Regions from separate parts of the Streptomyces sp. NPDC057424 genome, predicted to be linked through region 1. Evidence: riboswitches for the same ligand, from Rfam matches in the RefSeq annotation. Region 1 holds a riboswitch; each other region holds the start of a gene.

Evidence for each region. A riboswitch is a leader RNA that binds a small molecule or an ion and turns the genes downstream of it on or off. The one in region 1 is predicted to bind cobalamin.
Region 2: linked by a shared signal. The riboswitch ahead of ACFU3E_RS13730 (cobalamin biosynthesis protein) and the one ahead of ACFU3E_RS18500 (energy-coupling factor ABC transporter permease) in region 1 are both predicted to bind cobalamin.
Region 3: linked by a shared signal. The riboswitch ahead of ACFU3E_RS27590 (ABC transporter substrate-binding protein) and the one ahead of ACFU3E_RS18500 (energy-coupling factor ABC transporter permease) in region 1 are both predicted to bind cobalamin.
Region 4: linked by a shared signal. The riboswitch ahead of ACFU3E_RS19910 (ribonucleoside-diphosphate reductase subunit alpha) and the one ahead of ACFU3E_RS18500 (energy-coupling factor ABC transporter permease) in region 1 are both predicted to bind cobalamin.

Annotation. Positions count from the first base shown of each region.
Region 1 is NZ_JBHVCP010000020.1:100,493-102,682, reverse strand. Features, by position in the region: gene ACFU3E_RS18505 (serine/threonine-protein kinase) at 1-796, shown strand, start outside; cobalamin riboswitch at 926-1,111, shown strand; gene ACFU3E_RS18500 (energy-coupling factor ABC transporter permease) at 1,141-1,842, shown strand; gene ACFU3E_RS18495 (energy-coupling factor ABC transporter substrate-binding protein) at 1,839-2,190, shown strand, end outside.
Region 2 is NZ_JBHVCP010000013.1:26,389-28,578, forward strand. Features, by position in the region: gene ACFU3E_RS13720 (anion permease) at 1-489, shown strand, start outside; gene ACFU3E_RS13725 (hypothetical protein) at 524-745, shown strand; cobalamin riboswitch at 863-1,021, shown strand; gene ACFU3E_RS13730 (cobalamin biosynthesis protein) at 1,121-2,056, shown strand; gene ACFU3E_RS13735 (cobyric acid synthase) at 2,058-2,190, shown strand, end outside.
Region 3 is NZ_JBHVCP010000042.1:13,008-15,197, reverse strand. Features, by position in the region: gene ACFU3E_RS27600 (4-hydroxybenzoate 3-monooxygenase) at 1-316, opposite strand, end outside; gene ACFU3E_RS27595 (CoA-binding protein) at 453-881, opposite strand; cobalamin riboswitch at 962-1,150, shown strand; gene ACFU3E_RS27590 (ABC transporter substrate-binding protein) at 1,219-2,190, shown strand, end outside.
Region 4 is NZ_JBHVCP010000023.1:70,038-72,227, forward strand. Features, by position in the region: gene ACFU3E_RS19910 (ribonucleoside-diphosphate reductase subunit alpha) at 1-799, opposite strand, end outside; cobalamin riboswitch at 924-1,096, opposite strand; gene mctP (monocarboxylate uptake permease MctP) at 1,210-2,190, opposite strand, start outside.

The sequences.
Region 1 (2,190 bases):
CGCCGTCGCCCTCCTCCACCAGCACCTCGACTCGACGCCCGTGCCGCCTCGCGAGCTCGGTGTCGCCGGACTTCCGCCCGCGTTCGAGAACTACCTCCTGGGTCTGCTCGCCAAGCAGCCCGAGGACCGGCCCACCGCCCAGCAGGCCGCCGAGTGGTTCGCCGGGGGCGCCTGGCGGGGCCTGCCCGAGCCGCTGCCGGAGGCCTCGGCGCCGCTGCGGCCGACGGCCACGTCCGCGGCGCTGCACGCCGCGCCGGGCCCGTACGCGGCCGCCGATACCAGCAGCCCGACCACGTACGCGCTGCCCGCCACCCCGGGGCATCGCAGCGCGGCCCGGGCAGCACAGGCGGGGCGTTCGGGTCGCTCCCGCGGGCGGGGCGGCGTCCGCAACCGGTCGAGACTGACCGCGACGGCCGCCGCCGCGGCACTCTTCCTCGCCGCGATGCTCATCGGCATGCGCTGGTTCTCGCCCGGCACGACCGCGGAGGGCACGGAACCCGACGCCTCCCCCTCCGCGAGCAGCCCCGCCGCCACACCGTCGGCCGACTCCCCCTCGCCCCTGTCCTCCGACCCGGCGGCCGGCCCCGCGGCCGCCACCACTCCGAGCACCGGCACCGTGGCCGATGTCACTCCGTCCACGCCCGCCTCCCCGGCTCCTCCCGCGCCTGGGCCGAGCACCGCGACTCCGGCACCGGAAGAGGCGGCCGGCGGGCCGGAGCAGCCGAAGTCCGAAAGGCCGCACGAGGCCGGGGACGACGGGGAGAGCGACGACGGAGACGACGGGGGCGAGGACTGACGCGACCCGGACACCGCACGACGGCGCCCTGCCGCACCGCGCGTGGATCAGCCGGGGGATGCGCCGGTGTGCGAGCGGGCGCCCCCTCGCGCGCCCCTTGGGCGGCTTGTCATCGCCCTTACCCCGGCCTTATTGTCACCAGGCCTTGGTGAACGGGAAATCCGGTGTGATGCCGGTGCGGCCCTCGCCACTGTGAATCGGGAAGTCCGGCTCCGGCCCTCACGGGCAGCCACTGGGTCCTTGCGACCCGGGAAGGCGGAGTCCGGGCGGTGGTACCCGTCAGCCAGGAGACCGGCCAAGGCGCGTCAACCATCCACGAGGTGCTGGAGAGGGTCTGCTGAGCCATGCACATTGCCGAGGGTTTCCTTCCTCCGGCGCACGCGGTCGCCTGGGGCGTCGCGTCGGCGCCGTTCGTCGTCCACGGGGTCCGGTCGCTCACCCGTGAAGTGCGCGAGCACCCGGAGAGCACTCTGCTCCTCGGTGCCTCCGGCGCCTTCACGTTCGTCCTGTCCGCCCTGAAACTGCCGTCCGTCACCGGCAGTTGCTCGCACCCCACCGGAACGGGCCTCGGAGCCATCCTGTTCCGGCCGCCCGTCATGGCGGTACTGGGCACCATCACGCTGCTCTTCCAGGCGCTGCTGCTCGCGCACGGCGGTCTGACCACGCTCGGTGCCAACGTCTTCTCGATGGCGATCGTCGGCCCCTGGGCCGGATACGCCGTCTACACACTGCTGCGGCGCTACGACGCGCCGCTGATGGCCGCGGTGTTCTGCGGCGCGTTCGTCGCCGACCTGTCCACCTACTGCGTCACCAGCGTGCAGCTGGCGCTCGCGTTCCCCGACCCGGGCAGCGGATTCCTGGGCGCGCTCGGCAAGTTCGGTTCCATCTTCGCCATCACCCAGATCCCGCTCGCGGTGAGCGAGGGCCTGCTGACCGTGCTCGTGATGCGGCTGCTGGTGCAGTCCAGCAAGGGCGAACTGACCCGGCTGGGCGTGCTCCTCGCCAAGAAGCAGTCCCGGACCGAGACCGAGGCGGTGGCCCGATGAGCAGGAACACGAAGATCAACCTGGTGCTGCTGCTCGTCGTGGCCGCGCTTGCCGTGCTGCCGCTCGCGCTCGGTCTCGGCGATCACAAGAAGGAGCCGTTCACGGGCGCCGACGCCGAGGCCGAGACGGCGATCACCGAGATCGAGCCCGACTACGAGCCGTGGTTCTCACCGCTGTACGAGCCGCCGTCCGGCGAGATCGAGTCGGCGCTGTTCGCCCTCCAGGCGGCCCTCGGCGCCGGTGTCCTCGCCTACTACTTCGGCCTGCACCGGGGGCGGCGGCAGGGCGAGCAGCGGGCGCTGGAGCGGGAGGCCGGGAACGAGCTCACCGGTGGCGCCGGGAAGTCCC
Region 2 (2,190 bases), on a different contig from region 1:
CAGCAGGGCTTCGCCGCCCAGACCAGCGCGGCCACGGTCATCCTGGCCTCCTCCCACCTCGGCTTCTCCCTGTCCACCACCCACTCCGTGTCCGGCTCGGTGATGGGCGCGGGGCTCGGCCGCAAGGGCGGTGTCGTCCGCTGGTCGACCGCGACGCGGATGTTCGTCGCGTGGGGTCTGACGCTGCCGGCGGCCGCACTGGTGGCCGCGATCGCCGAGTACATCACCGGCTTCGGCGACTGGGGCACCGCCGTGGTGGCCGTCTTCCTGGTCGCCTCCAGCGCGGCGATCTGGAAGCTGTCCCGGCGTGAGGTCGTCGACCACACCAACGTCAACGACACCGACGAGGCTGAGCCCGCCGGTGTGGTGACCACGGCGATGGCCGCGGTGACGCCGCCGCCGGCCGGCACGGCGACGGAGGAGCCGGTACCGTCGTTCCCGGCCCAGGCCGCCGCCGAGCGGACTCCCTCGACGACCACCACGGTCTGACCCCGCCGACCGGTAACAAGGAAGAGTCTCCGATATGAAGATCGACTGGGCGTCCCTCGGCTCCGTCTTCGGCATCAGCCTCGTGGTCACCGTGGCCCTCGTCGGCCTGTTCACCCTCGGCATCACCGGCCTGTCCCGCCGCGAGCGGGCGGTGGCGGAAGGCGGGTCCGCCGGGCTCGCGGTCACCGGCGCGTACGCGTGCTTCGCGGCGTGTGCGGCGGCTGTCGGGTACGGGATCTATCTGATCGTGGCCTGAGGGCCCGATCGCACGTCGTGTCCGCCGGGCGGCACGGGACTTGGGTCCCGTGCCGCCCGGTCGCCGTGTGTACCGAAGGGGGCGATGTGGGGTTCTCCACACTCTCCCCTCGCAGGTCAACGGCAAGTTGACGGCGGTTCCCGGCCGTGGTGGACTGCCGGAGCCAGTACGGCGGCAGGAGAGGAAGCCGGTGCGAGTCCGGCGCGGTCCCGCCACTGTCACCGGGGTAGCAATCCCCGGGAGCCAGGAACTCTCACCGCCGGTCTCGTCGAACCAGGGCGTGGACACCCTGAGTGAGGACACATATCGCCATGCGCGGCTGCCGATCGAGGTTCAACACCCCACCCCTGCCTGCCCTCCTGGCCGGCTGAGCCCATGGGTGCCGGTCGCGTCTTCGCGTACGGCGCCGCCGCCGGTCTGATCGGTGACCTGCTGCTCGGTGATCCTCGCCGGGGGCATCCGGTCGCCGCGTTCGGACGGGCCGCGGGTGCCGTGGAACGGGTGTTGTGGCGGGACCACCGCGGGTGGGGCACGCTGCACACCGCCGTGTGCACGGGAGGGGCCGTCGCCCTCGGGTCCGTCGCCGCGCGTGCCGTGCGGACGTCCACCGCCTCCTCCGCCGCGCTGACCGCGGCCGCGACCTGGGCTGTCGTCGGGGGGACTTCACTCGCCCGGGAGGCGCAGGCCATCGGGCGTGCCCTGGAGGCCGGGGACGTCGAGGCGGCCCGGGCCCGGCTGCCGCATCTGTGCGGGCGGGACCCGCAGGCCCTCGATGCCGACGGTATGGCCCGGGCCGTGGTCGAGTCCGTCGCCGAGAACACCTCCGACGCGGTGGTGGGGGCGCTGGTGTGGGGAGCCGTCGGCGGGGTGCCGGGGCTGCTCGGGTTCCGGGCCGTCAACACCCTGGACGCCATGGTCGGGCACAAGTCGGCCCGCTACCGCCGGTACGGGTGGGCCTCCGCGCGGCTGGACGATGTCGCGGGGTGGCCCGGCGCGCGGCTGACCGCCGTGCTCGCCGCGCTGGCCGGGCCGGATCCGCGGGGGGCCGTGCGGGCCTGGCGGGCCGATGCGGCGAAGCATCCGAGTCCCAACGCCGGTCCTGTGGAGGCCTCGTTCGCGGGGGCCCTCGGGGTGCGGCTCGGCGGGACGCTCTCGTACGGCGGGCGGGTGGAGCACCGGCCCGTGCTGAACACACAGGGGCGTGCCGTCGGTACGCACGACGTCGCACGGGCCGTGCGGCTGTCGAGGCGCGTCACCTGGCTCGCGCTCGGGGCGTGCGCCGGTGCGCGGTTGCTGAAGAGGGGGAAATGACATGAGCGGTGGGCTTCTCGTCGCCGGTACCACCTCCGACGCCGGCAAGAGCGTCGTGACCGCCGGGATCTGCCGGTGGCTGGTGCGGCAGGGCGTCAAGGTCGCGCCCTTCAAGGCGCAGAACATGTCCCTGA
Region 3 (2,190 bases), on a different contig from region 1:
CCGTCAGCTCGCCGTACGGGAACCGGTAGCGCTCCCCGTCGAAGCGGAACTCGCAGGCGGTGTGCAGCTCCGCGCGGTCCAGCAGACCACGGGCGAGACCCCGCTTCTCCAAGCCCCGTACGGCCCACTCCTCGATGACCCCGGCCCGGGGCCGCTGTTCGATGATCTCCCGGGTCTCGGTCTCCAGCACCAGGCAGTCCACGGACGCGGCCCGCAGGATGTTGCCGACGGTCAGACCTGCGGGACCGGCGCCCACGACGACGACCGGGAAGTGTTGCGGGGCGCCGGAGTTCCCGGGCGGAGCGGCGTGGGTCATGCGCACAGTATGGAGGCCGGTCGGTGGACGGGCACCTCCGAGCGAGCAAGAGGACTCAGGTCGGGAATCGGTCAGCCGGCGGAAGAAGACGCGTCGTGCGGCCTTGACCGGGCGCGGATGCTTCCTGGGAAACGCTTCAGGAATCCTGTACTCGGTGAGGGGACAGTCGTGGGATCTCGAACGCCGGGCAGCGGTCCATCACCATCTCCAGGCCCGCCGCGCGGGTCCGGTCGTACGCCGCGTCGTCGATGACCCCGAGCTGGAACCAGACGGCCTTCGCGCCCCTGGCGACCGCCTCGTCCGCGACCGCCCCGGCGAGGTCGCTGTTCACGAACACGTCGACGACGTCCACGTCGAAGGGGATGTCCGCCAGGCTCGCGTACCCCTGCTCCCCGTGCACCGCCTCCGCCTTCGGATGCACCGGCACGACGCGCTTGCCGAAGCGCTGGAGCACGGCGGCGACGCCGTACGCCGCCCGCTGCCGGTTCGACGACAGGCCCACCACGGCCCAGGTGTCGCCGAGCTCGGTGAGGATCCTGCGGACCGTTGCCTCGTCGCCGTACACCGGCGGCCTCCTCGCACGTCGCGGACGAACTGCTCTCCCGGCAACGAAACCCGGTGCGCCGTGATTCCCGGGCGCCTCCGTGATAGCTTGCCGAGGCCAGTCGAACCCATGTACGTGGGTCAGGGAATCCGGTGCGAATCCGGAACTGACGCGCAGCGGTGAGGGGGACGGGCGGGGCCTCGGCCACTGGACGACACAGGTCGTCCGGGAAGGCGTCCCGCACCGGGTGAACCCGAGTCCGAAGACCTGCTGGCGGCCCCCGCGGCCGCACGCGGCGGGGGAGCACCGTACGACCGGGCTCCGCGATCGAGCCCTCGACGACTGAGGACTGGTTCCCGTGCCCCTCGCCCGACCCGCCCGTGCCGCCGTCCTGCTCGCGGCCGGCTCCCTGCTCCTGACCGGCTGCGGCGGCGCCGGGTCCACCGACGCCAAGCCCGCCGTCACGCTCACCAACTGCGGCCACGAGGTCCGCGTCGCCGCAGCGCCGCAGCATGCCGTGTCCCTCAACCAGGGCACCACCGAGATCCTGCTCTCCCTCGGCCTGGCCGACCGCCTCGCGGGCACGGCCACCTGGACCGACCCCGTGATGAAGGGGCTGGAGAAGGCCGACGCGAAGGTCCCTCGCATCGCCGACAACACCCCGTCCTTCGAGCGCGTCCTGGACACCGAGCCCGACTTCGTCGCCGCGTCCTTCGTCTCCACCCTCGGCAAGGGCGGCGTCGCCACCCGCGAGCAGTTCGGGAAGCTCGGCGTCCCCACCTACGTCTCACCGTCCGACTGCGCCGGCAAGGACAACTCGGGCGGCGGCGACGGCGCACGCGACAAGGCCCTGGGCATCGACACCGTCTACGGCGAAGTCCGGGACCTCGCGACCGTGTTCGGGGTGCAGGAACGGGGCGACAAGCTCGTGGCCTCCCTCCGGCAGCGCATGGAGAAGGCCACGGCCGGCATCGACGCCTCCGACGTCACCCTCCTCTACTGGTTCGCGAACTCCGAGTCGCCGTACCTGGCGGGCTGTTGCGGAGCTCCCGGCATCATCACCCGGGCCCTCGGCGCGAAGAACGTCTTCGACGACACACACGAGGAGTGGCCGCAGGTCAACTGGGAGACGGTCGCCGACCGTGACCCCGACGTCCTCGTCATCGGCGACCTCACCCGCAGGTCGCAGACCGCCGAGTCGGCCGCGAAGAAGATCGCCTTCCTGGAGTCCAACCCCGTCACCAGGAACATGGACGCGGTCCGTCACAAGCGGTACGTGCTGCTCAGCGGGCAGGCCATGAACCCGACCATCCGCACCGTCGAGGGCGTG
Region 4 (2,190 bases), on a different contig from region 1:
GGATGAGCGAACCCCGGGCACGGATGCGGGAGTACGCCAGTCCGATGCCGCCCGCGTGCTTCGACAGCCGGGCCACCTGGTGGTACCTGTCGTAGAGGGAGTCCAGCTCGTCCTTGGGGGAGTCGAGGAGGTAGCAGGACGACATCTGCGGGTGCCGGGTGCCCGAGTTGAAGAGCGTGGGGGAGGAGGGGAGGTAGTCGAGGCGGCTCATGAGGCCGTACAGAGCCGCGACTTCGTCCAGCGCGCGTGTGGTGTCGTCCTCGGCGAGGCCGCTCGCCACCCGCAGCATGAAGTGCTGGGGCGTCTCGATCACCTTGCGGCTGTGGGGGTGGCGCAGCAGGTAGCGGCTGTGCAGCGTGCGCAGGCCGAAGTAGCCGAAGCGGTCGTCTGCGCCGGTGTCGATCAGGGCGTCGAGCCGGGCCGCGTGCAGCCGGACGAACTCGGCGGTCCGGTCGGCGATGAGGCCCTCGCGGTGGCCGACCGCGACGGACTCGGTGAAGGACGTGACGCCCTGTGAGGCGGCCTCTTCGCGGATGCCGATGGTCAGCAGCCGGGCGGCCAGCCGGGAGTAGGCGGGGTCCTCGGAGATCAGACCGGCCGCGGCCTCCGTCGCCAGTTCCCGCAACTCCGCTTCGTCCGCGCCGGCGGACCGGCCGCGCAGCGCGGCGGCGGCGACCCGGCCGGGGTCGGCGTCGGGGAGGTCGGCGGTCAGCTCGGTCAGGGTCCGCAGCAGCGCGGCACCGGGAGCGTCGTGCTCCTCTTGGGCGGCTGAGACCGGTTCGGCTGGCGCGATGGTCACGTGGGGCTCTCCCTCGCTCGGCACGGGGGCCTCGCCGAGGGCAGGGGGGCAGCACGCGAGCGCACGCGGCGTCGCGTCCACCGGCCCATTCCACGAGGCCCGGACGTCAGGGCACACCGGCCGGATGGCCGGGTGCGCTGTCGGCAGGTCCTCGGACTGACTCTCGTACACGAAACATGCACAAGTACACCGTTGCGGGACAGTTCCGGATTCGCACCGGATTCCCCTGCGGCGACAGCGAGCATGAGCATACATCTTGTGCCGGGTCCCGGTGGCACCCCCAGATGTTGTGTCAAACGCGGCAGCGGGCCACCGTGACGCTTTGTCACGGTGGCCCGCTGCGGGGTGTTTGCGGCTGTTCGCGCCCACGCGGCGGAGCCGTACATCGGTACAGCCCCGCGCCCTTGGGCCTAGTGCGCTGAACCAGCAGTCGCAGGCGGGAGTTCCACCTGGACCCCGGGGTCGCCCGCGTCGGCCGTGTAGTCCTCCGGCTTGGTCTCGTCGGTGCCGTCGGGGGCCTTCAGGGCCCTCAGGGTGAAGGTCAGGACCACCGTCACCACCAGGTTCAGGACGAACGCCGTGAGGCCGATGTAGCCGATCTCCCCGATGCCCGGGATCTCCTTCGCGGAGCCGCCGAAGTGCTTCTGGGTCGGGGAGGCCACGCCGTACGCGGCGACGGTGCCGTAGATCATGCCGACGGCCCAGCCCGCGAGCAGGGCCCAGCGGTGGAACCAGCGGGTGAACAGGCCGCCGACCAGGGCCGGGAAGGTCTGCAGGATCCAGATGCCGCCCAGGAGCTGGAAGTTGATGGCCACCGTCTTGTCCATGGTGAGGACGAAGGCCAGGGCTCCGACCTTCACCAGCAGGGAGACCAGCTTGGAGACCTTGGTCTCCTGCGCCGGTGTGGCGTCGGGCTTGATGAAGTCCTTGTAGATGTTGCGGGTGAAGAGGTTCGCGGCCGCGATGGACATGATGGCCGCGGGCACCAGTGCGCCGATGCCGATCGCCGCGAAGGCCACGCCCGCGAACCAGTCCGGGAACATCGTCTCGAACAGCTGCGGGATGGCCAGCTGCCCGTTCTGCACCTTGATCCCGGCCGCGATCGCCATGAACCCGAGCAGCGCCAGCAGACCCAGCATCAGCGAGTACAGCGGCAGGATCGTGGTGTTGCGGCGGATCACCTCACGGCTCTTCGAGGACAGCGTCGCCGTGATCGAGTGCGGGTACATGAACAGGGCCAGGGCGGAGCCCAGCGCCAGCGTGGCGTAGGTCCACTGGCCGGCCTCGGCCGGCACCAGCGCACCGCGTGGCGCGCCCGTCGCCGGGTTGGTCTGGCTGTACGCCTCGCTCGCCTTGGCGAAGATGTCGTCGAAGCCGCCCAGCTTGATCGG